Regions from separate parts of the Peribacillus sp. FSL K6-5616 genome, predicted to be linked through region 2. Evidence: predicted binding sites of a transcription regulator. Region 2 holds the regulator's gene; the other holds the start of a gene.
The links. The regulator LexA, encoded in region 2, represses DNA repair genes until DNA is damaged. The targets are predictions, from matches to a motif close to CGAACATATGTTCG.
Positions count from the first base shown of each region.

Region 1 (16,774 bases), 210 kb from region 2:
GATACCTGTGAAGAGACCATTTGTAAAAGATCATTTACATCCACTTGGGATTGTTTGAATTCTTGCACGATCGGAAGTTCATCCAATTGTTTTTCCAGTGCATCAATTTTGGCCTGCACTTGACTGTATGCTTTCTCTTTGCCGTAATGTTGGAAGTTTACAGCCTGTTTTTGCAAACTCTTGATGCTGGCGATCATTTCACGGATTTTTTGATTTTCATTGATGTGAGCTTCTGCCCGTTTAAAGAAATCGACTTCTTCCGTGCTGGCGATCATTTCAGCAAGCTCGGCTGCTTTGTTCAGAATGTCATCTTTAGTATATTTAGTCATATTACTCCACCTCAATCGCCGTTGCTTCTTCAACCATATCCCCATTTAATGACCATGTTTTCGTTCCGGTGATTTTCACTTTTACGATTTTGCCAATAGCGGATTTTGGTCCTTTGAAGTTCACGAGCTTATTTTTCGTTGTATAACCTGCTAATACTTCCGCATTCTTCTTGCTTTCGCCTTCAACGAGCACTTCAACAATCTGTCCATCATACTCTTTCATTTTCAATGCGCACGTTTCATTTACAAGGGCATTCAAGCGTTGCAGACGTTCCTTTTTCACTTCCATCGGTACATTATCCTGCATTTTCGCAGCCGGTGTTCCCTCACGTGGTGAGTAGATGTAAGTATATGCTGCATCGAAACCAACTTCACGGTATAATGACATCGTTTCTTCAAAGTGCTCTTCCGTTTCATTCGGATAGCCTACAATGATGTCCGTGGTTAGCGATGCACTTGGGATAGCTTCCTTGATTTTTTTAACTAGCTCTAAATATTGTTCGCGTGTATACTTACGGGCCATGATTTTAAGTGTTTCCGTACTTCCCGATTGAACTGGAAGATGGATATGGTCAACGAGATTTCCGCCTTTAGCCAGTACTTCAATCAAATGATCATCAAAATCACGGGGATGGCTTGTCGTAAAACGAATGCGCGGAATGTCAATTTTGCGGATTTCATCCATCAAATCGCCGAAACGATAATCGATATCCGTAAAATCTTTACCGTAAGCATTCACATTCTGTCCAAGCAAGGTTATTTCCTTGTAACCCTGTGCCGCTAAATGACGGACTTCCTGGATGATATCTCCAGGCCTGCGGCTTCTTTCTTTCCCTCTCGTGTACGGTACGATGCAGTATGTACAAAATTTATCGCAGCCATACATGATATTGACCCATGCCTTGGTTTTTCCTTTACGCACTTTCGGAAGGTTCTCGATTACATCACCTTCTTTAGACCAAACCTCAATGACCATTTCCTTGGAAAGATACGCTTCATTAAGGATTTGCGGCAGGCGGTGGATGTTATGCGTTCCGAAAATCATATCTACAAAATGGTGCTTCTCTAGAATCCGCTTTACAACTGTCTCCTCTTGTGACATACAGCCGCATACCCCAAGCAATAGATCCGGCTTTTCCAATTTCAATGATTTTAAATGCCCCAATTCACCGAACACTTTATTCTCTGCGCCTTCCCGAATCGCACAAGTGTTAAGTAAAATGACGTTAGCATCATCCACCGAGTCTGTCGCCTGATAACCAAGTGCCATAAAGATGCCCGCCATGACTTCTGTATCATGTTCGTTCATTTGACAGCCAAAAGTGCGAATGTAAAACTTTTTACCTTCTCCCATTCCGCGGAAACCTTCAGGAATGGCAAAGTCATCATGATATTCTACTTCTTCTTTTCCTCGCTTTTTCGCATCCTTTAAGGAAGGCGGAATATAAACGGCTTGAAAGTACTTACTGAAGTCCTTTTCGGATTTTTTGTCCGCTGGATTCTCAGCCTGTACTTGTTGTGATTCTAATCGTTGTTTCTCGTTCATAGTTAATCTCCTTTCAAAATAGTTAGTTTATTTCTTTCACCAACTATTCCAAGACCTATCTTCAAATGGATTTATACGGATTCCTTTTTAAGAATTTCCAGTAAATATTAGCTATTAAGTGTGATATATCCACATTATCATAGTATAAAGCTTTTAACAGCAAGAAACAATCATTCTGTCGTGGCTTCTTCAATTGTAAGAAATATTTCACAAATATTGAAAATAAGAACATGAAAGAAGAGGCTATGACGAAGTTAGCCTCTTCTTATCATTTTCGGATGACGCTTTCCCCTTTCAAGATTTTTCAAATGCAGACCATGCAATTTTCACCTTATCAGGTGTTCAAGGTATAAGGAGAACCTTACCACACTGACCTTTGATCATCAGTTCAAAGCCCTTTTCAAAATCACTAAGTAAAAACCGATGGGTAATCATTGGTTTTACATCAACCTTGCCACTTTCAAGCAGACTTGAAACCTGTTGCCAGGTTGAAAACATCTTCCTTCCAGTTATCCCTTGGACAGTAAGACCCTTGAATACGATATCCTCTGTTATATTAATCGTAACGGGCTTAGAAGGCAGACTTAGAATGGATATTCTTCCACCATTGGTCGCCATCTTGAACCCTTGTTGGATAGCTGTAGGGTTACCGCTCATTTCACAAACAACATCTACCCCATCCCCACTTGTAATGCTTTTCGTGATTTCCACTGGATCCTGATTAATTGAATGAATGAGGTGTGTGGCACCCATCTTTTTGGCTAGCTGAAGTCGATAATCATTAATATCAAGAGCGATTACTTTATCAGCACCTGCGGCCTTTGCTACAGCAATCGCCATAAGCCCAATTGGACCACAACCGATTATTGCCACCGTTTTACCCAGCACCTCGCCGGCTAGCACTGAATGGACGGCATTCCCCATCGGTTCTTGGATGGTAGCTATATCGAGTGGCATATCACTTGGATTTTTCCATAAATTCTTGGCTGGCAGAGCTATGTACTCTGCAAAGCACCCTTGTTTATCAACACCGATAATGTTTGTTTTTTTACAGATATGGAATTGCCCTGTTAAGCACTGCCTGCATGTACCGCAAACGATATGTGTTTCGGCAGATACACAATCACCAACTGAAACATTACTGACGCTTGCTCCTATCTCGATTACTTCCCCTGCAAATTCGTGCCCGAATACGTATGGCGGGCTCACCCTTCCTTGTGACCATTCATCCCAGGTGAAAATATGAATATCCGTTCCGCAGATCGAGGTCATCTTCACTCGAATCAAGACCTCGTCATCACGAATGTCCGGTATATCGACAACTTGTAATTGTGCCCCATAACCTCGGTGATGTTTGACGATGGCTTTCATTTTACCTCTCAACATGTACATTCCCCCTGAAATAGGGCTGTGCTTTTTCATCTACCTTAATATGTTAAAGATATGAAAAATCAATCACAAAAATACCATAATCACTTTTGTACCGGCCTTTTCACATTAATAATGATGATTTTTGGGCATTCGTACATTTTTGTTAAATGGGTCATGTTTCTATAGCATCTTGTCCGCTCCCGAATAAGATATCTTGTACAACAAAAACAATGAAGGAGTGACTTATATGTCATGTGGATGCAATAATCATGATCGGGACCGCGATCGGGATAGAGATCGGGACAGAGATCGGGACAGAGATCGGGACAGAGATAACGATAGAATCGCAGACGATTTTTGTCGTGCTGTGAGGGGCTGCAATAGGCGCGACCGCGACCGGGATCGTGATCGGGACCGCGATCGGGACCGCAACCGCCATTGTCGCAGAAGGAATCGTTGCAATTTATTCTCATTCGGCTGTGGATGTAATAACGGTTGGTGGTAAGCTAATTTAGAGTGATTCTCTCTACTTGAGCTTTCCTATTAATCATAAAAAAAGGTTCACCCCGTCTAAGGGGTGAACCTTTTAACTTTTACATAAATTCAGCAACAAGCTTATCAAAATGCGCTTGATCCAGTGTCAGATCTGATTTATTTAACGATTTTTCAGCATACCCTGGCACTAATTCCTGGTAAGAAGGACGTGAAGAGTCTTGATAAATGATCCCTGTCACGAGACTGTCATGCTGCATCAAAGTCTGCATGGCCTGTTCTTTATTTGAAGAATCATAACCTTCAATCGTGTTCAATTTAGTTAAGTTTTGTTTAAACCAATCATACGTATTGATCTTATTGTATGTTACGCAAGGAGAGAAAACATTGATAAAGGAGAACCCTTTATGGTTTATCCCTGCTTCAATGATCGCCGTCAGGTCTTTCAAGTCAGTGGAAAAGCTTTGGGCGACAAACGTAGCGCCAGCTGATAATGCTAATTCCATGGGTGAAACAGCCTGTTCTATTGATCCTTCTGGAGTGGATTTCGTTTTAAATCCAGCAGCGGATCTAGGAGAAGTCTGGCCTTTTGTCAATCCATAAATTTGGTTATCCATGACAATATACGTAATGTCGATATTACGGCGGATCGCATGGATGGTGTGTCCCATCCCGATTGCAAAACCATCTCCGTCACCGCCTGAAGCTATAACGGTCAATTCACGGTTGGCCATTTTTACTCCTTGGGCAATTGGCAGTGAGCGGCCATGGATGCCGTGGAAACCATATGACTTGATGTAACCGGATATACGCCCTGAACAGCCGATACCGGAAACAACAGCCAAATTCTCCGGCTCCAATCCTACATTGGCTGCCGCACGCTGCATGGCAGCCTGAACGGAGAAATCTCCGCAGCCAGGACACCAGTTAGGTTTTACATCATTCCGAAACTCTTTAAACGTTGCCATATTCGAACATCTCCTTGCATTGTGTGTGAATTTCATGCGGGAGGAATGGGTTGCCATCATATTTTAGGATGCTTTTAATTTTATTAACATGTCCGACATTCATCTTGATGATATTAGCCAATTGTCCAGTCGCATTATTTTCAATAACTACTACTTTCTTAGCACTTTGCACCAATGATAGGACTTCATCAGCTGGGAAAGGATGAATCAAACGGATTTGTGCATGATTCACTTTCATTCCATCCGTTTCTAACCGGCCGATCGCTTCATCAATCGTCCCGCGTGTTGAGTTAAAGCCAAGAATTAATAAATCCGCTTCTTCATGCGGTGTGTTTTTGTATACTGGTGTTTGGAATGTGTTAGTTAAATTATTCAGCTTACGCATCCGTTTATCCATTTGCAATTTGCGATTCACGGCCGTCTCGGAAGGTCTGCCCGTTTCATCATGTTCAACACCCGTAACATGGTGAATTCCATTTTTCATACCAGGCACTACCCGTGGTGAGACTCCGTCTTCCGTTACTTCATAACGCTTGAAGTAAGATTTGTTTTCAGGCTCTTCAATTTCAAAGTCAACCAATTTTCCGCGTCTAATCTCCACTTTGCCGTAATCAAGCGGCTGAACCGTCTGTTTACCTAATGATAGCTGTAAGTCGGATAAAACGATAACTGGACATTGATACTCCTCTGCAAGGTTGAATGCTTCTGCCGTATCATAAAAAGCTTCCTCAACAGTACTCGGAGCCATGACGATTTTAGGTATTTCACCATGTGTACCATAAATCATGGCCATTAAATCAGATTGCTCTTGTTTTGTAGGAAGTCCCGTAGATGGACCGCCACGTTGAGTATCGACGATGACAATTGGCGTTTCGGTAATGCCCGCTAAACCAATCGCTTCCATTTTCAAGGAAAGCCCAGGTCCAGCTGAAGCTGTGATGGCACGTACACCGCCATAGTTCGCACCGATTGCCATTGTGGCTGCCGCGATTTCATCTTCAGTCTGTATGACTGTCCCGCCAAATTGAGGAAGTTTCTTAATTAAGTATTCCATAATTTCCGAGGCCGGAGTAATCGGGTAAGCTGCCATGAAGCGGCAACCGCCTGCTACTGCGCCTAAAGCGATAGCATCGTTTCCGATCATGAACATGCGTTTTTGGCCGTCTGCCTTTTCCAGCTCCATCGCGCCCAGTTTTTCTCCAAGCAGCACTTCCATTGCCTTATAGCCGGCAGTAATGGCATCCATATTCTTCTTAACGATTTCTTCACCTTTACGGCCGAATATTTCATCAACCACATCGTTGAATACGGAAATTTCCATTCCGAGAACAGCACATGTCGCACCGATGGCGACCATATTTTTCATTAATGATGTTCCTAATTCGGCTGCTATTTCCGTAAAAGGAACAATATATAATTCTGCCTTTGTATCTTCTGGGCAGACAGGTTTGAATTTTGCATCTGCAATTATGATGCCACCCTCATGTAATTCTTTATAATTGACGTCAATTGTTTCTTGGTCAAAAGCAACTAAGATGTCTAAATCATCAGAGATAGCACGAGTTTCCGTAGTACTTACACGAATTTTGTTATTCGTGTGTCCACCCTTGATTCGGGATGAGAAATGACGGTAGCCATACAAGTAATAACCTAAGCGATTGAGGGCAATACAGAATATTTCTCCTGTACTTTCAATACCTTCACCTTGTTGTCCGCCAACTTTCCATGAAAGTTGATTGATCATGTCTTACACTCCTTTAGGACGTTCGTATATAAATGCATTTAACCGCACCTCTCTTAGAACATTCAACTATGTATAATTATCGTTCTAATTTAGGAAAGGTGTACTAAACGCTTTCAATTCTATCGGTTAAATCATCAAATTGCAACCTTTTTGCTTTTATTTTTTATATTTTCAGAATATTTATTCATATCTATATAGTAAGAATTGAAAATCACTTAAGAAATTTCCTTTTCAAGCGGAAAATTACGAGTGAAATTATCAAAAAGGAGACCTTTTACAAACTCACTGGAATAAAGCCTGTTCAATTCATTTATTAAGTTATGATAATCCTTATATGACGTTAAATTCTCTACCATATGATCGATTCCATCGAAGTCGGAGCCTAATCCAATTTGTCTTTCCCCGCCCAAACTGCATATATGCTCTATATGTTTCAAGATATCCTTTATCGTAACCGAGCCATTTGCTAGAAATTGCGGGACAAAGGTCACGCCGATCACCCCATTTTTCTGTAAAAGGGCTTTTATCTGCCCGTCCTTTAAATTTCGCGGATGCGGACAAAGATGATAAGCATTCGAATGGGAGGCGATCGGGAATTTCGTCAATTTTAGGGTGTCCCAAAATCCAGCTTCAGATAAATGGGATAAATCACACCAAATTGCCTTCTCATTCAGTAGCGTGACCACCTCCGTTCCAAATCCTGTCAAGCCGCCCCCTCTTGTTTCTAATGCTCCATCCGCTACCAAGTTAGCGTAATTCCAAGTTAGGCCTACGGAGGATACTCCAAGATGAATAAGGGTTTTCAGTTTCAACAAATCATTCCCAATACAATCGCACCCCTCCAAAGTTAGCATGGCACCGATTTCCTTTTCTTTTAAAGATTCGATGTCTGCCTTGGTCTTTATAAATTTCATTTCCGGCTCTGACAAAATCTTTTCATGAAAAATATCCACCATCGCCAAAGCCGCTTGAAATCTCATATCAGGGTGGACTTTTTCAGGAATATATATGGCAAAACATTGTACCTTTCCCCCTTCGTCCAATAAACCCCGCTTTGTTATATGTAATTTATCACTATTCGTAAAAGAAATATCCGGATCGATGAACATCTTCATCAGCACATCACAATGTGCATCAAAAATCTCCATGTAATCCCCCTTTCCTGTACCTTTTTTATGATTATATATTCCATTATAAAGGGACACGGGTCTTTCGTCATTTGGATTTCACGACAAAAAAGAGCCTGCTCGCCATCTGACAAACAGGACACCCAAACATGGAATTATCTTGGTTCAATGATTAGTTTTATTGCCGTTCTCTCTTCGCCATCAATAAGTATATCTGTAAAGGCAGGAATACAAATCAAGTCAACTCCACTAGGTGCGACAAACCCTCTTGCGATTGCTACTGCCTTGACGGCTTGATTTAACGCACCTGCACCGATTGCTTGAATTTCGGCTGCTCCTCTTTCCCTGAGCACTCCCGCTAGTGCGCCTGCTACAGAATTAGGATTAGATTTTGCTGAAACTTTTAATATTTCCATTCCTAGTCCTCCTTGTTTTCCCTGCCGATTCTAACTTGGCTCAATAGTTATAACACTTTCCACTGCTACTATATTCATCAAGTAAAACTTGTATGACAAAGAAAACCGGGATTGTACACCATTTATTTAAGAATGGAAAAACGGATGGCAGTTGACTGTCCATCCGTTCGAATCAATGGTAAAAGGGATGATCTTCGTTAATCAGGATCCTTTCTATCTTCTTTGCCTTGCCAGTTTTCTCATCAATTTCAAGGAGAACCCCACTTAATAGGGTCCGTCCCTCTTTTGGGACTTCGAAACGAACTGGCAGGCTGGTCAGGAACCGATGGATGACTGCCTCTCTTTCCATACCAAGGATGGCATCATATGGTCCTGTCATGCCTACATCTGATATGTAAGCGGTGCCTGCAGGTAATATACGGTTATCGGCTGTCTGGACGTGCGTATGTGTACCAACAACGGCTGTAACCTTACCATCCAGGAACCACCCCATAGCTTGCTTTTCACTTGTAGCTTCTCCATGAAAATCGACAAAGATGATCGGTGTCTTTTTTCGAGCCTCCGCCACAAGTTCTTCCGCCTTTTTGAACGGACAGTCCAAATCCGGCATGAACGTTCTCGCTTGCAAATTGATGACCGCTATTTCATGCTGGTTCAATTTTAAAAATTTCATGCCTTCTCCGGGTACCCCTTCAGGAAAGTTTGCTGGACGGACAAGATATTTCGCTTCATCAATAAAATTGAAAATATCTCGATTATCCCAGGTATGGTTTCCCATGGTCACTGCCTGCGCTCCCCACTCTAAAAAACTGCGGTAAATCTTTTCTGTAATCCCCCGGCCACTTGCTGCATTCTCGCCATTGATGACCGTGATATGCGGACGATACTTTTCTTTTAACTTAGGAAGGTATTCTTGGATCATGTCACGACCTGGAGATCCCACTACATCCCCTATAAATAGCAATTTCATTGTAAAACCCTTTCTGGATTCACCTAATTATATGAATTATTCAAGTATGTATTGTAACATAATTTGGGGTAATTATAAGAATTACGCTTAACGATTCATATCGAAAAAGAAAAAACGAAGTGGTTTGCACCACTTCGTCTTTCACTAACAATTATTTGGCATATTCAACTGCTCTTGTTTCACGGATGACCGTGACTTTTATATGACCTGGGTAATCGAGCTCTTCTTCAATCCTTTTCCGGATATCACGTGCGAGTCGATGTGCCGAAAGATCATCGATTTGTTCTGGTTTCACTAGAATCCGCACTTCTCGTCCGGCTTGAATCGCAAAAGATTTTTCCACTCCATCATAGGACTCGGAAATTTCCTCAAGCTTTTCAAGTCTTCTAATGTAATTTTCAAGCGTTTCACTTCTTGCTCCCGGTCTTGCAGCTGATAATGCATCAGCGGCAGCCACAAGCACTGAAATGATGGAAGTTGGTTCCGTATCGCCATGATGTGAAGCGATGCTGTTAATGACAGTTGGATGCTCTTTATATTTGGTTGCTAATTCAACGCCAATTTCAACGTGACTGCCTTCCACTTCATGATCGATCGCTTTCCCAATATCATGCAATAAACCTGCACGGCGGGCAAGAACTTCATCCTCACCAAGCTCAGCGGCCAGTAAACCTGAAAGCTGGGCCACTTCAATTGAATGTTTAAGTACGTTTTGCCCATAACTGGTACGGAATTTCAAACGTCCTAGTATTTTGATGAGATCTGGATGGAGACCGTGAACTCCAACTTCAAAAGTAGTTTGTTCACCAATTTCACGAATATGTTCATCTACCTCACGTCTTGCTTTGTCAACCATTTCTTCAATGCGAGCCGGATGGATCCGTCCGTCCTGAACAAGTTTCTCAAGAGCCAAGCGTGCCGTTTCCCGTCTAATTGGATCGAATCCAGATAAAATGACAGCTTCAGGAGTATCATCAATAATAAGGTCAATACCTGTTAGCGTTTCTAACGTCCGGATATTTCGTCCTTCACGTCCGATTATCCGTCCTTTCATTTCATCGTTTGGAAGATTTACTACAGAAACGGTGGTCTCTGCAACATGATCAGCCGCACAACGCTGAATGGCAAGAGAAAGGACTTCTTTTGCTTTTTTATCAGCTTCTTCTTTGGCACGGGTATCACTTTCTTTAATCATAAGCGCTACATCGTGAGCAAGCTCGTTTTCCATTCGGTCTATAATGATTGCTTTAGCCTCTTCACGAGTTAAACCGGAAACACGTTCAAGCTCTGTTTGCTGCTTACGAACCATCTCTTCCACTTTGCTTTCCATCTCTTCAATATGCTGTTGTCTTTGGTTTAGAGAATCATCTTTTTTCTCCAAAAGGCTCTCACGTTTGTCTAACGTTTCATCCTTACGGTCCAGATTCTCTTCTCTTTGCAATAACCGATTTTCTTGTTTTTGTAATTCGTTCCTTCTTTCACGGGCTTCCCGATCCGAATCGGCACGAACTTTATGAATTTCATCTTTTGCTTCCAACAAGGCTTCTTTCTTAAGTGCTTCCGCTTCACGTTTTGCATCCTCAAGGATGTGTTCTGCAGAGCCCTTTGCCCCTGCTATTCTACTCTCAAATTTTGATTTGTGAATAAAATAACCAACAACTGCACCGACGATTAGGCCAAGCAAAGTGAAGATGATTGTCATGGGTTCCATCGTTTCACCTCCCCTTGCTATGAACTTTTTACATAAAATGTTGAACTGTCGGCAAGTACATTGCACATAAATTCAATATACAGCACTTAATTTTCAAAATTTTAGTTTGAAAAATTGTAAAATATACATATTAATTGTATAGTTGAGAATTTTTATTGTCAAGCGTTTGTCCCTTATGTATCAATGATTATTCAAGTTTTCTTAATATTAACCATCATAATGTACAGCATTCATTATGGAAGAAGTCTGTAAATCTGATTACAATGCCATTTAATCCGCTGGAAATTTCGCATTTTTCTTAAAATATACATAAAAGGCCTAAGCGAATAAGCTTAGGCCTTTTCCAAATATCATTAATCAAGCAATTCAAAATGCTCTTCTGTTTCATTTTCTTCTGGTGGTAATTCATGCTCTCCATCAAGATTATAGTGATCTCTGATTTTCTGAGAAATTTCCTGAGCGATATCCTGATTTTCTTTCAGGAACAGCTTCGCATTTTCACGGCCTTGTCCGACACGCTCTTCATTGTATGAATACCATGAGCCGCTTTTAAGGACGATATCAAGGTCTGCACCCATATCGATGATTTCACCTTCCTGTGAAATCCCTTGACCATACATGATGTCAACTTCTGCTTGGCGGAATGGTGGAGCAACCTTGTTTTTTACAACTTTGATTTTCGTTTTATTACCCACGATTTCATTACCTTGTTTTAATTGCTCCGCACGGCGCACTTCCAGACGAACAGTTGAATAGAACTTCAATGCCCGGCCTCCCGGAGTCGTTTCTGGATTCCCAAACATAACACCGATTTTTTCACGGACTTGGTTAATGAAAATGGCAATGGTATTTGATTTATTAATGGAACCAGACAGTTTTCTAAGTGCCTGAGACATCATCCGGGCTTGGAGACCCATATGGGAATCTCCCATTTCGCCTTCGATTTCAGCTTTAGGAACAAGTGCTGCCACCGAGTCAATGACAATGATATCTACCGCTCCGCTTCGAACTAACGCTTCAGCAATCTCTAAGGCTTGTTCACCCGTATCAGGCTGTGAAAGCAGTAACTCATCGATATTCACACCAAGTTTTTCTGAATATGCTGGATCTAAAGCATGCTCGGCATCAATGAATGCAGCCGTCCCGCCAGTCTTTTGTACCTCTGCAATGGCATGTAATGCTACAGTCGTTTTACCGGAGCTTTCAGGTCCATATATCTCAATGACCCGGCCTCTTGGATATCCGCCCACTCCCAACGCTACGTCCAATGCTAAAGAACCGCTTGAGATCGTTGAAATCCTACGATCAGTCTGTTCCCCAAGTTTCATAATCGAACCTTTACCAAATTGTTTCTCAATTTGTTTTAACGCCATATCTAAAGCCGCTTGACGATCACTCACTCAATTTCCTCCTCTATATTCAACTAATCGGCTGTCCGATTAAAGGTGTACTTACGTTAGCAATTATTCGAGATCAAGGTTTGTACCCTGTCTCAAAACCTATCTTTACTATATACTCTTTTTACTATTTTGCCAAGCAAAAAGTCGAACATTCATTCGTTTTTTTCTTTCGGGATATTCTTTGTAAAAAAGCGTTTTAGCTTAAGGAAATCTCCATTTCGCTTCACTTACTCCCTAAAAAAAAACATTTTCATTGAATTAACTTTTTTCTTTTTTCCCTATTTTTCAAGAAACAAACTTCTAAAACCAAATAAAAAGCAGAGCTGTAAAAAAGCTCTGCTTATGGCGTTTATAAATCCCTTAATAGGTAATGACAGCCGTACTTCACACTCCGAATACGGTTTTGCGCCCTGCTTCCGGAAAGATTCAACTCCTTGAAGTGAGTGTTTCCATCCCGATAGGAAATGCCAATAAATACTGTACCTACAGGCTTGCCTTCTTGTTCGTCCGGCCCCGCAACACCCGTAAAGCTTATGCCTACATCCGCATCGAGCTTACTCCGGACATTAGAGGCCATTTCCATTGCACACTCACCGCTGACCACCCCATACTCAGATATGGTATCATGACTGACGCCGAGGACATTGGACTTCGCATCATTCGTATAGCAGACCATTCCGCCCTTAAAGACTTTACCGGCGCCCGGGATGGTTGTCAGCTGTTCTTGGAACATCCCCCCGGTCAAGCTTTCAGCTGCCGCGATTGAAAGCTTGCGGACCGTTAATTCTTTTACAAGTTCCTTTATTAGAGAAGTATTATCACTTCCATAATGGAACTTTCCGACCCGGCTAAGAATTTCTTTTTCCGTTTCTAAAATAAGTTCTTCGCATTTTTCTTTAGAAGGGCCTTTGGCGGTGATCCTTAACGTCACTTCCCCTTCGGCTGCAAGCGGAGCGATTGTCGGATTCGTTTGATTGACAAGGAGATCTTCAATCACCGTTTCCAGTTCGGCTTCACCTATACCGTAGAACCGAAGAACCTTGGAATCGATCCGTTCATGCTTTTCCAATTTATTCATGATTTTTTCATAACCATAACTTAAAAACATCGGCTCCATTTCACTTGGTGGTCCAGGCAGGAGCATATATGTAATCCCAGATTTGGACAAAACCATTCCCGGGGCCATGCCATGATCGTTTGCCAACACTTCACTGCCTTCCAAGACAAGGGCCTGCTTTTTGTTGTTTTCCGTCATCGGCCGTTCCCGTTTTTGGAAGTAAGCTTCAATGGATTGCAAAGCTTCATCATTAAAAACGAGCTTTTTCCCGATATGGCGAGCAATCGTTTCTTTCGTTAAGTCATCTTTGGTAGGACCAAGCCCACCGGTAAAAACAATCAAGTTCGCCCTCGATTCAGCGATTTCTATAGCTTGTTGTAATCGGCGGTCGTTATCTCCGACCACAGTATGGTAAAAAACGTTGATTCCCATTTCCGCAAACTGCTGCGATAAGAATCTTCCATTAGTGTTATTGATTTGACCTAAAAGAAGCTCTGAACCCACTGCAATGATTTCTGCATCCATCTTTTCAAAACCACCATTCGTTTTACTTTGAATTAACAAATACTTCTTTGTTTTTTATAAAATAATCCAAACCTGACCAGATTGTAAAGATTAATGCAATCCATAATGCGATATTGGCAAATGGAAGTGAAATGAGGGCAAATGGAAGGTTATGCAGCAATAAAGCCGAAATAGAAACAATTTGTGCCCATGTTTTAATTTTACCTAGCTGGTTCGCTGCAACCACTTCCCCTGTACCCGCTAACACCAAACGCAATCCAGTGACTGCAAACTCGCGACTTATGATCACGATGGCAATCCAAGATTGACCGTACATTAAATCTAGATCAACCAAAACGATTAAGGCAGCCGAAACCAGAAGTTTATCTGCCAATGGATCTAAAAATTTCCCTAAATCAGTAATCATATTATATTTTCTGGCAAAATGGCCATCGATCCAATCCGTAGTGGAAGCGATTATAAAGAGGATGGCTCCAGCCAGGTGTGCCACTGGCAAGCTGTATTCTCCCCAAGTCAGTGTCCCCCATGAAAAAGGAACGAGCATGATGATTAAAAATACTGGTATTAAACAGATTCTTGCTACTGTAATCTTATTAGGCAGATTCAAAACTTTTACCTCCAAAATTTACGCCTGCCATTTGGGCAATGCGTCTTAGATCTAAAATAATGCTTATATGTATAATTTAACTCAAAATCCAATCTTATATGCCGGGTGAACCATTTCCCGCCGCCTTACTATTATATAGAGCAAAAATAGTCATCTATAAGATGACTATTCGGCTTTCGTAAATTGTATCGTAACCAATTGCGTATTCACTTCAGTCGGTGAAATGGAATACTCCAGCTTCTCATCATTCACATAAATCTCAGTTTCATATGCCCTGCCTATATTGATGACAGCTTCTTTTTCATTGGTAAAATCAATTTCCTGGCTTTTGTCCTTTTCGATAGTGCCCTGGAAAAGTAATTTACCTTCACCATTTTTTATGCCGACCCATGGTGAGCCTTTGGAGGTCACCTTTAATTTAAAAGTATCGGTATTTTTTAATTCATACGTACTATTTTTACCGCTGGAACTTGTGACGGCAAGATTTTGCTCTTTCTTTTCATCTTTGACAACAGCATCATCTTCATTCTTCTCGTCAGATGACTCAGATTTTTCTTCATCCTGTTTTTTGTCTGCATTCTCTTTTTCTTCGTTAAACCCATCACTTTTATTGTAGCCCACAGCTTCATTCTCTTTAGCGTTCTTTTTATCATCATTATCTGGGTTACTCATATAATTCGATACCAGTACCCATATCAAAACGGCCGCACCAATGACTAAAACGACAGCCAGGATCCTCGGTAACATTTCCACAACCTTTGAATCTCCTGCCGGAATGGTTTTCCGGGATTGGACCCGTGAAAGCTGTTCTGGCAATTCCTCACTATAGACCGATGGTATTTCATTCTTATATTGTTCGAAAATCTCTTCTGGATCCAGTCCGACCGCTTCACAATATTGCTTTATGAATGCCCGTACATAGAACTTTCCAGGCATCATACTGTAATTTCCTTCTTCAATGCCAATGAGGTAACGCTTTTGGATCTTTGTTAATTCCTGCAAATCTTCTAGGCTAAGACCTTTGGCTTCCCTAGCTTCCTTTAATCGATTACCCAATTCAGTCAAATAAAACACCTGCCATTTTAAAAGTCAAAGGAACCAAAATCGGACCCTGAAAACTGGTCTTTTTGGTCGACAACTTCATATGTTATTTCTTCTTCAGGATTGTTTCTCAATTCAATAATATAATCAAAGTCTTCGAGGGTATACTCCGTATTTTGGACAAAAACATCCGGATGTTCGATTACTTTGACAGCATCAAGCCTCATTATTTCACGAATCAACTGCCAATGACGCTCATTTGCACGGCGAGTGGAAACAATTCCATCTAAAATGAACAAATTATCATTATTATATTCATCCTCAATAAGCTGGCTGCGGATAGTCTGCTTTAAAAGGGTCGATGACACAAACAACCATCTCTTATTAGCACAAACACTCGATGCTACGATAGATTCAGTTTTTCCGACACGGGGCATCCCTCGGATCCCGATCAATTTATGACCTTCCTGTTTAAATAGCTCGGCCAGGAAATCGACAAGCAAGCCTAGTTCATCACGAACAAACCTAAAGGTGTTTTTCTCATCGGCATCGCGCTGAATATAGCGTCCATGCCTGACTGCGAGGCGATCACGTAATTTAGGTTCCCTAAGCTTAATGACCTTTATCGTATCCATCGTACGGAGAATTGACTCGAATCTTTCTATATTACGGCTGTCTTTGGCCAACAAAAGTAACCCACGCCTGCCTTCATCTACCCCGTTAATGGTGATGATATTAATGGAAAGCATACCCAGAAGGGATGAAATATCCCCTAATAAACCAGGACGGTTGACTTGAATTTCATATTCAAAATACCATTCTTTATTATCCACGATAACACTCCTTAAGCCTAAAAGCTTTTGCCCTAATCATGGGCAAAAAACTTATCCATCGTAAATTTCAAGGTCTGAACACTTTAATATTAATTGTCTAGCTTCTATAATATAGCATTTCGTGATAAGTTAAAAGGAAAAACCCTATAAAAGTATTCATTTTTATATAAGAGGACAAATAGTCATCCCCCTAGAATCCAAAAGGCCCTGTTAATTAATAACAGGGCCTTTGGATTGATATTTTACTTTGTTCCATTGTTCTCGACTAACTTGACCATGACACTTGCCATGGCATGTTTTTCTTGATCGCTTGCGACTGACCAAAGATCAGCAAGCACTTTCTCTTGATCATTCTGGGGCTCAACCTGATTAGCTAGGTAATCACCGATTTCGTAAGCCAAGTTGTTAACAGCGCCTTCTGACAAGCCTTGTTGTTCACCTTGATGTAATCTGTCGCCTAAGAAGTTTTTCCATTGATCCCAATTGTCCAGTACAGACATGAATGGTCACCCTTTCCTTCAAAATAGTACAAAGATATTTTGTGAAGGAACCGAGGAAATTATACATGTCTTTAAAAAAAATCATGTGTACCATCCGCCATTTACACCTAAAATCTGCCCGGTTATATAGGACGACT
Region 1 is NZ_JBBOYT010000001.1:1,298,422-1,315,195, reverse strand. It holds gene MHB45_RS06355 (RicAFT regulatory complex protein RicA family protein) at 1-329, opposite strand, end outside; gene miaB (tRNA (N6-isopentenyl adenosine(37)-C2)-methylthiotransferase MiaB) at 331-1,875, opposite strand; gene tdh (L-threonine 3-dehydrogenase) at 2,218-3,258, opposite strand; gene MHB45_RS06340 (2-oxoacid:ferredoxin oxidoreductase subunit beta) at 3,840-4,706, opposite strand; gene MHB45_RS06335 (2-oxoacid:acceptor oxidoreductase subunit alpha) at 4,693-6,450, opposite strand; gene MHB45_RS06330 (dipeptidase) at 6,666-7,598, opposite strand; gene spoVS (stage V sporulation protein SpoVS) at 7,733-7,993, opposite strand; gene MHB45_RS06320 (TIGR00282 family metallophosphoesterase) at 8,166-8,963, opposite strand; gene rny (ribonuclease Y) at 9,115-10,674, opposite strand; gene recA (recombinase RecA) at 11,028-12,074, opposite strand; gene MHB45_RS06305 (competence/damage-inducible protein A) at 12,424-13,656, opposite strand; gene pgsA (CDP-diacylglycerol--glycerol-3-phosphate 3-phosphatidyltransferase) at 13,679-14,263, opposite strand; gene MHB45_RS06295 (helix-turn-helix domain-containing protein) at 14,429-15,328, opposite strand; gene MHB45_RS06290 (DUF3388 domain-containing protein) at 15,346-16,137, opposite strand; gene MHB45_RS06285 (DUF3243 domain-containing protein) at 16,380-16,637, opposite strand; gene ymfI (elongation factor P 5-aminopentanone reductase) at 16,719-16,774, opposite strand, start outside.
Region 1: a site for LexA is predicted at 12,220-12,233, ahead of recA (recombinase RecA). Genes of this name have one in related genera too.

Region 2 (16,774 bases):
CTCTCCGTTGCTTGTGTGCAATCGAAATTAATGATCAATTCCTCACCTTTTGCCATGTCCACGATCGCTTCTTTTGCTTCCACTAAAGGAAATGGACATACCATTCCAGTCGTTTCCAATACTTTTGCCATTTAATATTCCACTCCTTGATTAAAAAGTTTTTGACTTGTAACTTAAGCCGCTTTGGATGCAGCGGCCGCCTGCTTTTGCTTTCGGATGATCGTGAAATAAGTCGCTACCCAAGTACCCAGCAGGAAAAAGACAATTGCAACCCAACCTTGCCAAGCAAATAACGCCGAGTTCACCAGGCCATTTCCGATTGTGCATCCCCCGGCAACACTTGCACCGAATCCCATGGTTATACCGCCAATTGCATTATTACGTAACGTTTTCATATCAGGCAAACGCCAACGGAATTCCCCGCTCCCTTTGGCAGCAATGAAAGAACCTAGGAAAATGCCTACTACTAAAAACGTGCCCCAATCGATTAACGCATCATCTCCGGTGATAAGGAAAGTTAAAATGTTCGCGGAAGGCGCTGTAATTCCAAGTCCGAACATCCTCCCTGTCATTGCACTCAGCGGCCAAGCCATGATTGCAATAAGGCCGACCAATAATGCTGTAACAAAAGGATGCCAGCGTTTCTCGAATAAGATGTGGGCCAATCCCGTTTTTTTCGGTTTCATTTTAAAGATTGGAAGTTTCGGTTTTCTCAATTCACGAATCACCAATATGCCAACCAAGAGTGTCACAATAATCACAAGCACCCAAGGCGAAACATTTAACGTTTCATGAATATACGTATCATTAGTACGATAAGATAACAGATTATCCCCTGCCACTTTCCATACACCATATTTCGTCATTGCTGCCCCTAGCATATATCCAAAAAGGGCAACCCAACTTCCGATCATGCCCTCTCCGGCACGATACCATGTTCCAGTGGCGCAACCTCCTGCCAGAACCATACCAATACCAAAAATAAAACCACCCACAATGGTTCCCAGCCATGGAAAACCATCATTTCCAAACTGAATGATCCCTGTATCATTCAATGCATAAACTCCAATACTTTGTATCGCTATAACAACAAATGTAGCCAAAAACATCCGTCCATCTTTAGCTAAAATCAAATCACGATATGCACCAACAACACAGAAACGGCCTCTTTGAAGCACAAATCCCAGCAGTAAACCACAAATAATCCCTAACACAATCATTTGTAACATGTACCGTTTCCTCCTTAAGTAAAATAATAATAATACTAATATAATATAATCCGGATGAAATTACTAGGTTTTTGGCATGATTTTTTTCTAATGAAGTACCCATGGAAATGAAAAACCCGAGTCATCATGAATAACGACTCGGGTTTTGTAGTTTATTCCTTTGATTATCAAACCATACTGCCTCCGCCGAAACTGGCTGCTTTAACTTTCTTATATTGATAAAGCATGGCAATTCTCCACGGAACGATCATCGCAAAAGCAAGTAAGAAAAACATTCCGCTCAATACACCGATTTCAATCGTGCTTCCCAGCATCAGCTTTGCCACCAGTCGAATCACCATGAGACCAATCAATATGAATATGAACGCTTTAGAGCGCAGAATATAAATTTTTTCATCTCTAACTTCAAATTTAGATGTTTTGATCAATAAGATGGAAAATAACATCCCTGCAACAAGAGCCTCCAACAATTCGTATCGAGTGACCCTGAACATCGGGAAAATAAACATCAAGGCACCGGTACTCATAAACAGCGGCGGTAAAATGATTTTCCTTTCATTCACTGGTTTTTTCGTTTCCTTCATCCGTAATATGAAAACACCTATAGCCATCACAATCGCTATACCTGTTGATATATATATCATCTCTTAACCATCCCTTTTAACTAATAATAGGTAAGTACCATTAAAAATTATATATGACTTCAATTTATAAACAAAGTATATAGTACCTATTTAAGATAAACAAGGAGGTGTTTATTAATTAAGCTCGCTTTTGATGATGCTTCCAATTCCCGCCCTCGACAAAAGGCTTGACGATAAAACCTTGGCCCCGGCTTCTGTAGCCTTCGTCAACCATTTTTGCATTATGACCTTCGCTGCCTGAATTCCCTCTTAATTTCTTAGATCAGGATTTAATTTCTATATAATATTTAATGCTTACCGCTTAATCCCGCCTTCATCAACCACTTAGTGACTGACCTTATACCGAAAATCAACGAAATGGACACCATAAGACCTAATAGCAGGCCACAATTAGAATAATATTGAAAAATTAACTTATTATGGACTAAAAACCTGTAAAGCCACCGAATAGTCTAGACAGGACTGCAATTATTTTGGTCATCCAATCAAAAAATAAAACCACACCCATTATAATCATCAAATATCCGCCAATCTTCATGATGTATTGGCTGTACTTTTTGATCCATTTCAACTTTCCGACAAAGAAGGATAATATGAAGAACGGGATGGCAAATCCTAAAATATAGGCAGTCATATAGCTCATGGCAGCACTTGGATTCGTTGCACCCAATGATATGACAGCACCTAACAGCGGACCTGCACAAGGAGTCCATCCAGCGGCGAAGGCCAGTCCGATAAGAATGGAACCTATATATCCGCTAGGTCGATTCTTGAATTCAAAACGACTGTCTTTCATCAATGATTTCGGCTGAAAGATTCCTACAATGAATAAACCAAAAATGATAATCAGGATAGCACCAATCTGACGAATTAACTCTTTGTAATCCGAGAAAAAAGAACCTAAGTATGAAGTGCTAAAACCAATTGCAATAAAAACCAGGGAAAACCCAAGAAGGAAGAATAAAGTATGCAGCATGCTTCTTCTTTGGAGCATGGCGTTCTCGGATTTGATTTCACCTACACTCATACCAGTGATATAAGATAAAAAGGCCGGATATAGCGGTAAGCAGCAAGGCGAAATAAAACTCAGGAATCCCGCCCCAAAAGCTAAAAACATATTAATATCATTCAAATAAGCTCACTCCTATGTATGTCAACCTATAAACATTGTAACAAATAAGATAAAAAAATACATTTATGGAACTGTGAATATTTCATGACAACCAATAGCTTATAACTGGATGGGCGACGGGCTAAGTTAACTTATTTGAATTCATTAGTCCAAGCCGATATAATTGTTATATTCATACAGATTTTACAACGAATACATAAATTAAGGGTACCTTGAAATAAATGTTGGGGCCAGAAAGGAAATATAATGGCTAAAAAGAATGAATTTCTCGAACAGATTGAAATAAAGAGAAATGAACTTATCAAAATTGTCGCTAAAGATGGTTTAAACTCGCATGTTGCCGTTGAATATAGCCAGCAACTTGATCAGTTACTAAATAAATATAATGAACTTTTTTATAAAACCGGTACAAATTTTTAATCCGGTACATCTCCCATTGATAACCACATAAGTTATTATATGAATTATTTTGCTGTCAATCTCCCCTTTTTACCTTCTTTCTCAATTAGGTTACTTAGGCATGACCTTTGCAATATAAGAAAACAGGCAACCGCCATAGGCACTGTCTGTTTTTCCATTTAAAATAATGCATATGAATCATTTTGCAATATCAACATCGGGATGTCGGAGCATAGTTTGTCACAACTAGAACAGCAGGAGATCCAGCAAAGACGGAAGAACCGTCCGGACCACTTACTACCCCAATGTGACACCCGGTTGTGTACGTTATTTAATCCTCGTTGCAGCACCCTACACACCATATATGAAGTATTCTCGATTATCTAAAAATGGCGGCCGGATCTTAAACAATTCCTTAACTGTACTTCCAAGTCGGCGGCCTCAATTGATTTCAATATATATTGATCACGAGTAAATGCGGAATTCACGAGTAAATCAGCTAAACTGACGAGTAAATAGAGCGAATTCACGAGTAAATCAGCTAAACTCACGTGTAAACGCAATATTTACGAGGGAAACAGCTAAATTTACGAGTAACAGTGTGAAATTCATGTGTAAGATGTATGTAGCAGGAGGCATTCGTTTAAGAGATATCCGTTACAAATAAAAGGAATGGTTTTTTCTACCTAAATATATTTATTTTCAAATTCAACCTGGAAACCTCACCTATCCTCGTTCCTTTTTCTAAGCAATTTCTATAAATTTAAATGATAAAAATTGTGTTTGACAAATCGATCATAACATATTATCTTTAATTAAAGATAAATTAACTCGAGATAATATCACTGTGTTTTTTTTAAACATAAATCTCGGATTAAAGATATCTAAATTCAAAATAAACTCTAGGAGGAATCATAAATGATTGGTATTGGTTTATTAGTTATACGCATAGTAATAGGGTTATCGTTTGTTGGACATGGAGCTCAAAAATTATTTGGGTGGTTTGGCGGTCATGGCTTGAAAGGTACAGGAGGCTGGTTTGATTCAATTGGCATGAAGCCAGGAATTACCATGGCCCTATTTGCCGGTCTATCTGAACTTATAGGCGGAGCTTTCTTTGCTTTAGGTCTCCTTACACCCTTTGCAGGTATATTAATTGTCCTTACAATGCTCGTTGCAATCTTTAAAGTCCATGGAGCAAATGGCTACTGGGCAACTCAAAACGGTTATGAATATAATCTTGCCATTCTTGCAGTGGCGATTGGCGTTGCGCTAACCGGAGCTGGACCATACTCTCTTGATTCCTTTCTATTTTAAGGAAGCTTGGGTTTTATAATCCCTATATTATGAAAAACACGGAGTTGGATGAAACCACTCCGTGTTTTTACTTTTTCCCCATAGTTCAGAGATTTTTCTAGTCGTTATTAAAGCCAATAACTCGAATAACAGATACTTCGATTATAGTGTTGAGGAAATAGGAACATAGGTTGTCCCATATTTAAATTAGATGGTTTCAATATTGAAATGCAAACTACCTAAGCATCACTCTTGTACAGTAATTTTCACAAAGGAGTTGGAATAATGCCGCTAAATTTTAAAGGACTATCGAATCCTATTCATTCTGTTTCTCCTCTTCCCGTATGATTTGAATTTCCCACAGGACTAGTGCCTAAATAAAATTTTGGATTGAAAACAAAAGTACCAAATTTGAAATATCATGTCTAAAACCTAAAATCGTGAAAAATAGACTACAGTAATAGTGAGAATGATCATATCCTCATGTTTTTTTTATCTTCGGAGAGTCCTCATTGAATCAAAAGAACGGCTGTAAGTTAAGGAATAAATGAGGTTTTTATCCTATGTGGCAGTATTTTTATTTTCCTTTAGTCTTGCTGCAGTGGGTTTTGCCGAAGAAAATGGTACAAGCGTTAGCGAAGAAAGACTGACACCAGAAGAGTTGAATTATCTTGTAAATAAAGTCGGCAATACTCAAGAAGAAGCCGAGGATTTACCTGTTGAAGTTTCAAGACGATTAATTGAAGAGCAGGCTAATGTTATTGATTCTGGATTGGAATTTATGTTCATATATGATCCAGAAGTTACTAAACCAGGGCAAATCAGCACTTTTGCAGCATCAATTGCTGCAACAACTTTAAAAATAGGAGGAACTGTATATAAAGTAAAAAGTGATCGTTCAAAAGAAGATAAATTATATATATGGTAACTTTCAATGGCTAAAAACACCTTCATTTACTTTAGTGGATAAAATGTCAATTGGTTTCCCTTCAGGTTCAGGACTATATCTGCCAACAAGTGGAGGGAAAGTAAAACAACACCAGCACAGATATTCTCAAGATCAACAAGGAAATGGACGTTGCATATGCATTGACGCTGTCTTATTGATCTGTTGTTAGAATGGGGGCCCATGATGCAAGTCATTATTAATTTCATTTTCATTTTAATAATATCAGTGATTTTATTTTTTATCTTTAGCTATGATGCATCTTTAGATGAACATTTTATATTGTCTCTTTTACTTATCATTTCTCTGCAAATATCTTTAATATTAGCTATTCTGTTAACTAGCGTCCTTCCTACCTTTTCCACGCGTTCTGTAAAGAAAGCCCAAAATTTCCGAATGTATCTGCGGTTGAGGCTTAAGTGCTAGTCAATAAAAATTCTAAACTTTCCCCTGTTTTATTTCTGAATCAGCTTAGAAATAGAATGCTCAGTTACTCATTCGGTCTCAATTTAAAATCACTTATTAGATTCTCATTCATATAAATGACTTTTCTATACATAAAAAACCGGATAAGAACACTTTTATATGTGTTTCTTAACCGGGTTATATAAAAACCAAATCAGTACTTTTACAAACTTTTATTTATTCAATCCCCGGAAACCATCCTGGAGAGTGGATGATCGCTTGCCATAATGGGTCTGGAATATCAAGTTGCTGCTGATTTCCTTTGTTTATTTTGGTCACGATTTCAGCTTCCCTGCCTTGTTCCACTTTTTGTACCCATTCAGGATCAATTATGATTTCACGCCCTAATGCTATTAACGGAACCCCCGATTGCAATGCTTTGATCGCATCATCTGCTGTATAGATGGAACCAACCCCAATTAATGGAACTTGATCTCCGATACGTTCTTTAATGATCTCTATCCGAGGTCGGTCAACGTCGGTTCCCCGTCTTGCTTTCGACCAGAAATCCATTAATGAAACATGAAGATAATCCAGATCCTTTGTTACAAGCCCATCAATTAATGCAAGTGTATCATCCATGGTGATTCCTGGTGTTTCCGGTTCTTCCGGTGAAAAACGGTAACCTACGATGAACGGATCCTTGGCATGTTTGGCAACCGCCTTTTTCACTTCATCCACAACCGCTAATGGAAAAGTCAGGCGCTTTTCAAGAGAACCGCCCCACTTGTCTTCACGACGGTTCGAATGCGGCGAAAAGAATTGCTGTAGCAAGTAACCATTTGCACCGTGAATCTCGACACCGTCAAATCCCGCTTCAATGGCACGTCTGGTGGTTTCACCAAAGTCGAAAATGATCGATTCTATTTCCTTTTCAGAAAGTGGACGTGGAACTGCTTTCCCTTCACCTTCCGATGGGATGTTGCTTGCACTGACAACATCACCATTTACCAATTCGGGTGGAACCTCTCGGCCGCCATGAAAAATCTGAAGAATTGCCTTTGCCCCTTCCGTTTTAATCGCTGATGCCAAACGATTTAGACTAGGTAGCAATTCATCCTGATCTCCGCCAAATTCCCCGTGAAAACCTTTGCCATTAGCCGTCACGTAAGTACATGCCGTTATAACCATGCCGACCCCTTTTGACCGACGTTCATAATAATTAACTTCGGCGTCGGTTACAGTCCCGTCAGGATTAGAAGAGAAATTTGTCATAGGTGCCATCACCAATCGATTTTTCACTTCTAATTTCTTTCCTAAATTAAACGATTCAAATAATGGTGTATATTTAGAATTCATTTAGTAATCCTCCATTTAGTTACCCACCCTGTTGGTTGGTATAACCCTTAATTAAATATCAAACGCGTATTATGATTATAATCATGCATATTTTGCGATTAATGCCGATATGGCTTCTTTTGGCTGGAAACCAATAGCTTGATCTACCTTTTCTCCATCTTTGAATAGAATAAGGGCTGGAATTCCCATCACTCCATATTCGCTCGTCGTATTTGAATTTTCATCCACATTAAGTTTAACGATCTTAACCTGATTACCCATTTCCTCATCGATTTCATTAAGAACTGGGGCAATCATTTTACACGGACCGCACCATGGGGCCCAAAAGTCAACCAATACTAAACCTTCCTTGATTTCACTAGCAAAATTATCATCTGTAACATGTTCTATTGTCATGATCATATCCTCCTTGTATTATCCGAAATATTTGTGATCTTTACTCACCATCTATTTAAAATCAAGTTTTGCGATTCTATTTCCCGGGATTTGAACCTCTGATTTCCGGGCAGTTATTTTCGGGTGGATTTTGATGGATTCCAATTTACCGGATAACTCCATAAACCATGTTTCATCTTTAGAAAGTAAAGCCAAATCAATTAAGGCCAAAAGATGAGCTTCGTTACTGATTTCTAGATCCGGCAGTTTTTCAGTCCATTTACTCGGAATCCAAATCGATTTCCCAACCGCTTTTTCATTGTCGCTTTCAACTACATTCACTTTAACGATTTCTCGATTATCGCTTACGGTTTCAACGAAACCATGGATTAGTTCCCCATCTCTTGATTTTCCCTGTACCCAATCCCCATTTTTGAACAGATTATTTTCAACCATTTCCTTAGCACCCCTTTTATGTTCATTTAAATTAAAACTATAGTTATTAACTGTATTAATAAAATATACATTTTGTGCAAAGAAAAAACTAAATCAATATCACGGACATTGTTTAATTTTTTCCAAAAATGTGCTGAGAGTTATATCTTCTAAATATTTTTCGAAATATAATTCAGCTTCATCAAATATTTGATCCATGACTACCTGGGTATTTGAAGATATGACACATTTTTTCTCCGGATCACCTGTACACCACTTTGGTTTCAGGGTTCCATGTGAGACCGCTATATAAATATCCGCCAAACTTACCTCTTCAGGGTTACAGTCTAGAATATAGCCTCCGCCCACACCTTCTTTAGTCTTAACAAATCCCTTTTTTCTTAAGCTGCTCATCATTTTCCGAATCCTAGCCGAGTTTGTACAAACGTTTTCTGCGATGGACTCACTGCTTGCCATATGATCTGGTAGATAAGCTAAATAGACCAAACTATGCACAGCTATTGTAAATTCACTATTCACTTTGCGTATCCTCCTTAAGGGGATTACTGTAATATTAATATTTACAGTTAGAAAAGTCAACTCAAAAACCTCAACAGCTTCCTCCACTATATTTGATCGATTTATTAATGCAGTGAAATCCCCACTTTACGCTTTTAATATTGCCCAAGTTAATGAGCCTTAATGTAAGACTCGGTGATAATATTTAAACCTTTATTATAGATACACTAAATTGACAACGAATCCATTCTTTCTTCATGAATGGTTTTTCTATTTACAAACATTCAAATAAAAAACACCCGATTACTCGGATGATTACTTTAATCAATTTTATATTCACTAACTCATTATTGTATAGTGCTTAAATAAAAAGATTAATAGAAAAGATTTATTATTTTTTACATTTAGATTTCAATTTGAATTTTGATTCCCATTTGTTGTCTTTAAATTTACATTTGTGTTCAAATTTAAGTTCACATATGGGAAAACACACCTTACATTTTTTCACAAGATCTTTTATCAATTCTAACCACCCTCCTTAATACTGTATATGCATCTTTTGATAGAAAGTGTGGACAAGTATAATTTTTTGGCGTTTTAACTTTCCAAATAAAAAAGCCCTCACATAGATTGAGGACTTACCTTACCCTTCCAAAACAAAAACCACCTTTTCTGAAACATTCATTCAGAAAAAAGTGGCTTAAGAAACAAAAATGAAAGATAAACCAAAATTTTATATAAAATCGGTGGAAGGATTCAGACTAAATCCATTTCGATATTATATAAAATTTTGCATCCAATCTTCCAAGAACATTGATATATCAAGGTTTCATGCTATCTTATTTTGTTTGTTGTTTATTCATGGCGCTCATCATTTGATTAATTTTCTTTTGGGATGGTTTCATACCCATTTGCATCATCATCATTTTCAACATTTGTTCGTTAATTGGCGGATTTTTCTTTAAGTAATCCATCATGTATTTACGAGCGATGAAAAATCCCAGCACTACTCCAGCAATCAATGCCAGTACGCCAACTAGAATGTAAACCCACATACTATTTCCTCCTTCATGTTGTCTAACATCAGTGTACTAGACCAAAGGTTATTATACAATACCCGCTACCGAAAAGTCCCCCATTTAGACAAATTTTCTTTCTTTTATCGGTTTTAACCAACCGTATTTTTCATGTTCAAAATCAATGGCCAGAAAACTCGCTTCATATTTTCGAATACTTTCAAAGAAAGCCGTCTCCGCTTCATAGTCTCCTTCAGCTTCAAGAGTAATGGAATCATTCTGAATGATTAAAACGGCTTTACTTGATCCGTTTGTTTTTTCTAAATAGTATTTTCCATTTTGAGTCCAATAATTCATCTTTTTTTGCAAACGTTGTTCAATGGCTAACTGCAACTGGATAATCGGGACTTTTTTGGTGACATATTCGATTTGTTTTTGCAAAATACTCTTCAGTCTGCCCCTTGCTTGAATATATTCCAAAAACAAATTGAAAAATAGCTTTTCTCTTCCATAATAATGATGGGCAAATTCATCTTCGATTAAATAAATTTGATAGGTTCTCATCAGCCAATGCCTCCTAGCTTTCCTATTTTAGTCACGAAAACATCTAACCACCAGCACCCTGTCCACTATTTTCCACTTTTGATGACTTTCCCCTTTAACTGACACATTTAAACGAAATTTATTTATTCTCATTATATATTGACAAACTAAAAAGATATGTTGTTTGCTGGAGAAATTTTCTTCTTTTTTTGTCGAATGGAAGATTTCCTTTAGTATAGAAGCACATTCAATATATTTAATAGGATTTTTTGATAAAAAAACTGACACCAATCTAGTTGGTGTCAGTTCCGCATTACTGTTATTTAAGCATTTCTTTCACACGGGCAACTACATTTTCTACAGTGAAACCGAATTCCTCCATGATTTTACCGCCTGGTGCAGAAGCTCCAAAATGATTGATGGCCAATATTTCACCCTCATCACCTGCATAACGATCCCAGCCAAACGGTGAAGCCACTTCGATAGCTAAACGTTTTTTCACTGCCGGATTGATTACGCTTTGTTTATATTCTTTTGATTGAGTTTCAAATCGGTCCCATGATGGCATGCTGATTACCGCAACATCAATTCCTTCGTTCGCTAAAGCATTCTGTGCTTCCACAGCCAAGTTCACTTCGGAACCAGTCGCAAGTAGTAATGCATCGGCTACTTCTTTCTTAGAAGCAGAGATGATGTAAGCACCTTTTGAAACACCTTCATACGCAGTTTCGGAAGTGTCTTTAATTGTTGGCAATCCTTGACGAGTCAGTACAAGAGCAGTTGGTTTATTTGTAGACTCCATAGCCACTTTCCAGGCTGCTGCCGTTTCATTGCCATCAGCTGGGCGGATTACCCCTAGGTTAGGCATTGCACGTAATGATGCCAATTGTTCGATTGGCTCATGAGTCGGTCCGTCTTCCCCTACAGCAATGCTGTCATGGGTGAATACATAGTTTACAGGCAGTCCCATCAGTGCTGCCATTCTTATGGCAGGACGTAGATAATCAGAGAATACGAAGAATGTTCCTCCGTATACTTTTAAGCCACCATGAAGTGCCATTCCATTTAAAGCCGCACCCATAGCGAATTCACGTACACCGAACCATATATTACGGCCGCTGTAATTACCAGGTAATAGATCTGTCTCACCTTTGATGGCAGTATTATTAGATCCGGCTAAATCCGCAGAACCCCCAATGAAGCTAGGGACCTTTTTGGCGATCGCATTCAGTACTTCCCCACTTGAAGCACGGGAAGCTAATGTTTTACCTTCTTCATAGACTGGAATTTCCTGATCCCAATCAGCAGGCAGTTCACCTTTGATGGCAAGCTCCAATTGCTGTGCTAACTCAGGATGTGCTTCTTTGTAATTTTTGAACAATTCATTCCAAGCTTCTTCTTTTTGAGCACCTGCATCAACAACAGCTTCATTGAAGTGTGAATACACTTCTTCAGGTACATGGAAGTCCTCTTCGAATGTCCATTTATATGCTTCTTTTGTCAATTTAAGCTCATCTGCACCAAGCGGAGCGCCGTGAACGGCAGATTTACCTGAACGGTTTGGTGAACCGTAACCAATAACCGTTTTCACTTCGATTAATGTTGGGCGTGCATCGTCGGTTTTCGCTTCTTCAATCGCTTTAGCAATTTCCTGAAGATCATTGCCATCCTCAACGCGGATATATTGCCATCCATAAGATTTGAACCGGTCTGCTACGCTTTCACTAAATGATTGACTTAAGTCGCCGTCAAGGGAAATATCATTAGAATCATATAAAACAACAAGTCTTCCCAGTTGTAGATGTCCAGCTAATGAAGCGGCTTCTGCAGAAACACCTTCCATTAAATCTCCATCTCCACAAATGCTATATGTATAATGATCGACCACATTATAAGAATCGCGGTTATAGCTTTCTGCCAAGTGACGTTCAGCCATTGCCATTCCGACTGCCATTGCGATACCTTGTCCAAGCGGCCCGGTAGTTGCATCTACACCAGCCGTATGTCCGAATTCAGGATGTCCTGGAGTTTTACTGCCCCATTGACGGAAGCTTTTCAAATCATCGATAGATAAGCCATAGCCCGATAAATGAAGAAGGCTGTATAACAGCATAGAACCATGTCCAGCTGAAAGAACAAAGCGATCTCTATTAAACCAATCTGGATTTTTCGGGTTATGGTTCATATATTCGGTCCATAGTTTATACGCCATTGGCGCTGCCCCCATTGGCATACCTGGATGGCCGGAATTAGCCTTTTCAATTGCATCAATTGATAATGTACGAATCGTATTGATAGAAAGTGCATCTAATTTATCTAACATATTGTAAAAACATCCCTTCCTGTAATGTACCTCTTTATATTATAGTGACAAGCATAATATCACAACTAAAATCACTATTTACTGCCTCAATATTAAAATTTTCTAGAAATAAGAGAAGCCTCTATTTAGATTAAACTAAATAGGAGAATACATACATGAATGCACTCTCTTTTTACTCCAAAATGCCAAAGAATCCTCAAATGGAATGTTCCATCAGAGGAATCCAAGCATTAATGTAAATTTCGTTTTTCTTTTATATTTTTTATCTTTTGAGGAGTGACGTCATTACCCTCTGGATCCACGACCTTCACATGCTCCAACGTGTCGGACATGGATTTTCTGAATGTTTCCAAATATTCACTTCTCAATTGGGTTTGCTCTTTCGCTTCAACTTCCGTCAAGCCTTCAGCCTTTGCCTTTTTAGAAAGTACATTTATACGGGCTATTTTGTCTTTTGATAACATAATTTCGCTCCTTCATAATCTGCGGATATTGTCATGGTATTAAAAAAAAAGCGAAATTACAAGTTCTATGATTTACTTTCCTTTTTATTCATTTGATGTTCGAGAAAACGCCTGTTCACAGTAGCCTTAGATACATTGTATCCAAAGCCCCTTAATGTGGCTGCGATTTCTGAGAATGTCAACCCATTGGCACGCAGTTTAATAATTTCTTCAATAGGAATCTCCATACGGTCCCTTCCAGTGGAATTCCTTTGGTTGTGAAGATTTTTTTGAGGACGGTACCCTTTTTCAACGGCTCTCATCATTCCGCGCTTTATTTTAAGATTATGTAGTTTCCTTTGATATTCTTCTACAATGCCCACTATCTGGATGACCATGGCATCCGAATCCGATAACTCCAGCTCCCCATCGTGTGAGAGCGTATAAATTTTCACATCTTCTTTAAGGATGACATGGAAAAGGGCTATTTTGGCATTCCCTCTTCCCAGTCTTGTTTCGTCCTGGATTAATAGGACTTCAGCTTCTTTGGTTTTAAATAGTTCGAGCATGTCAAAAATGCCATCCCGATTCAACTCATAACCACTTGCCTGTTCTTTTATAATGGAGACAACTTCCACATCCATCTTTTCAGCCAATTTGACTAATTCATCTTCCTGCCTTGCCAATGATGTTTCCTGTGACTCTTTTTCGGTGCTGACCCTACAATAGATTACCGCCTTCATAATACCCTACCTTTACTACTTACTGCTCACTGGCCAAATTCTGGACAAGTTCTTCCCCTTTAACCGGTATGACAATGACTTGTCCAGGTTTTATCGAATCCGCACTGACTCCATTATTCTCTTCTATCCAACCAATGAATTCTTTTTTTGTCAAATTTGTTTCTTCATATTCTTCGGCAATTCCCCATAGGGTGTCACCTTCGCTTACTTCTATAGAAAGGAAATCCTTTTTTTGATCATTGTTCAATGTACAAGAGAATAAAATTGAAAAGATGAATACTGATCCCGCTAATAGAATCGTATAAATATAATTTTTGTATAATTTTTTCATAATAATCCCTCCAAAGCGAATGTTCGTTCGTATGTTATGATCAAATTATAATACGAACGTTTGTTTCAGTCAACAACAAAATTCGAACTTATGTTTGTATAGAGATGGGGGCCATGCTATAATGTAGCAAAGAACATTGGGGAAGAGGTGCACAAATGACAAAACTATCAAAACGGCAGCAAGATATTCTTGATTTCATTAAAGAAGAGGTCCGCCAAAAAGGGTATCCGCCTTCCGTACGGGAGATTGGCGAAGCAGTGGGACTTGCATCAAGTTCAACAGTACACGGACATTTATCCCGCCTGGAAAGTAAAGGCCTTATTAGACGTGACCCAACCAAGCCAAGGGCCATTGAAATAATGAATTTGGAGGAAGCGAACAATATTCCCAAAGCCAATGTCGTGAACGTGCCGTTACTTGGAAAAGTAACAGCGGGCATGCCGATAACGGCCATTGAGAACATTGAAGAATACTTTCCGCTTCCCGAAAGCATGGTTCCACATGATGACCATGTATTCATGCTGGAAATCATGGGTGAAAGTATGATTGAAGCAGGAATTCATGATGGAGATTATGTCATCGTGAAACAACAAAGCAGTGCCAATAATGGAGATATCGTCGTGGCGATGACGGAAGATGATGAAGCCACTGTAAAACGATTCTTTAAGGAACCGGATTACATAAGGCTTCAGCCTGAGAACTCAAATATGGAACCAATTATTTTACGAGATGTTTCGATACTTGGAAAAGTAATAGGCTTATATAGACAAATACACTAAAAGCGCTTCCCGCGCTTTTTTTGTTTGTTTAATTTATGTCCAGAATTCTCTCAATATGCATTTGGAAGAGTAGATATTGAAATATTTTTTAATAGAATCTAGTTTCATGGGAAATTAAACATCCTTTATAACGGATGAAAGTTATACCATCGCCTTTCTGGTAATATGTACTTTGGAAGCAAGCTCATTGAAATAAAAAAAAGGGTTTAAAATCCCCCCTTTACAATTAATTTCACTCTTAACCTTTGGTTCACTTTAATAAGGTTAGATCGACCAAGTCATTCCACCAATATGTCCTGTTTAATTTTCTGGCCATAAGGAGCAATTTGCTTAATGAATGTTTCCTTGCTCATTAGATCTCTCATTACCAAGCATAAATCTTTATTTCCAGGGAACTCACTCCTAAATATATCCACCTAACACCCGTTGAATTAATACTTTTATATAGGAGTACGGCTGTTTACATTGGCGGAATTACCATCTCCCTAGTTACCCGTACCTACCTCATATTTCATCAAAAAAATGCCTCCTCAACTAAGAGAAGGCATTTCGCTATTTCTCAATATAGACCGAACGAATCAGCGTCCGGGTTCTTTCGGTACCATCCACATTTTTTTCCTTAACATCTATTGTTACATTATAAACACCTGACTTAGGTACTTCTGGAAGGGTGCCAGTAAAATTTTCAGTATCCATTGCCTTAATGGAGTTTTTTCCACTAATTTCTTTACCGGTTTCATCTAGCAGATGAACCAAAAATGTTGTGCTGATTGGTCTTTTTTTATCATTCATTGGATTCTTTATTAAAAATTTTGCATCTTTTTGCTTTACTTTTCCGGCCATACTTAATGTAATGGGGTTCTTTTCGTTAAATTGTGCTGTGAACAGGTAGGCGTCTTTTGGCGATTCAGTCTTCATTCGTACTTTCCAGTCACCAATTTCAAGGTTATTTCTGTAGAATGATTGGATGGTTGCACCATTAAAAAAGGAAGTTTCATTTTTGGCTGAATGGGCCTTTAAGGAAGGTGAATACTTTTTATTGGATGGAGAAATCAATTCAACCTCGACATCATTTGAGGCTGTATATATGCTTATATTACCTGGGGCCGCTTCATTTACATGGAAGCTTTGTTCGACCCAGACATTTTGTTTCAGGACATCACCCAGAATGGTTTGAGCGAGTGCGGTTGTAATGACATCATCTTCAACTCGTTCTTTATAATTGACATGATATGCAGGAATCCCAGTGGTGGATGTGCTTTTTAAATAGGGTTCAATTCTTGAAAATACAGCTGAGCCAACTCGAATATTGTCGTGATCAAAGTTGGGATCCGTAAATAAATGTGTTGCATAGGGTATTTTTGTACTCCATACATTCACCAGTCCATCATTTTCCCCATATGATGATAAATATTGTCCCCCCATTGATAAGGCTGATAGTACCGGGCCTCTGTTCATACCTGCCACAGTGAAATACAAGTTTTTACGAGAGTTAACATGGTTATCCGTGACAGAACGAAATTCAGCCATTTTACCAACTTGTAAAGAATAAGTTCCCTCATCTTTTTGACCTAATAAGGAACCAAGCCAGCCCGCATACCAGCTATAAGCCAAATCAGCTAGGTGAGAACCATGATGTGGGGAAGCTAAAGTGATCACCCTTCCAACATATTGGTGTGCTCCATAGTGGACTAGAGCCGCTTGGGTGTCTGGGCCCCCTTTGCTGTGAGCTATAATATTTACTTTTTCGCCCCCGAAATGGTTACTGATTTCTGAAAGCATTTGAGCTAATAGCCTTCCATTGGCATATTGGCTCACTGATCCATTTCCAGCTGAATCATGAAGCTGAACAAAAAC
Region 2 is NZ_JBBOYT010000001.1:1,507,767-1,524,540, reverse strand. It holds gene MHB45_RS07340 (sulfurtransferase TusA family protein) at 1-131, opposite strand, end outside; gene MHB45_RS07335 (YeeE/YedE family protein) at 174-1,229, opposite strand; gene MHB45_RS07330 (CcdC family protein) at 1,397-1,873, opposite strand; gene MHB45_RS07325 (cytochrome c biogenesis protein CcdA) at 2,298-3,005, opposite strand; gene MHB45_RS07320 (aspartyl-phosphate phosphatase Spo0E family protein) at 3,252-3,425, shown strand; gene MHB45_RS07315 (DoxX family protein) at 4,323-4,721, shown strand; gene MHB45_RS07310 (hypothetical protein) at 5,266-5,628, shown strand; gene MHB45_RS07305 (NADH-dependent flavin oxidoreductase) at 6,289-7,410, opposite strand; gene trxA (thioredoxin) at 7,492-7,806, opposite strand; gene MHB45_RS07295 (IDEAL domain-containing protein) at 7,858-8,241, opposite strand; gene MHB45_RS07290 (RrF2 family transcriptional regulator) at 8,341-8,760, opposite strand; gene MHB45_RS07285 (YneF family protein) at 9,579-9,794, opposite strand; gene sirA (sporulation inhibitor of replication protein SirA) at 9,879-10,319, opposite strand; gene tkt (transketolase) at 10,618-12,621, opposite strand; gene MHB45_RS07270 (DUF896 domain-containing protein) at 12,852-13,085, opposite strand; gene MHB45_RS07265 (YneB family resolvase-like protein) at 13,151-13,807, opposite strand; gene yneA (cell division suppressor protein YneA) at 13,827-14,138, opposite strand; gene lexA (transcriptional repressor LexA) at 14,294-14,917, shown strand; gene MHB45_RS07250 (esterase/lipase family protein) at 15,470-16,774, opposite strand, start outside.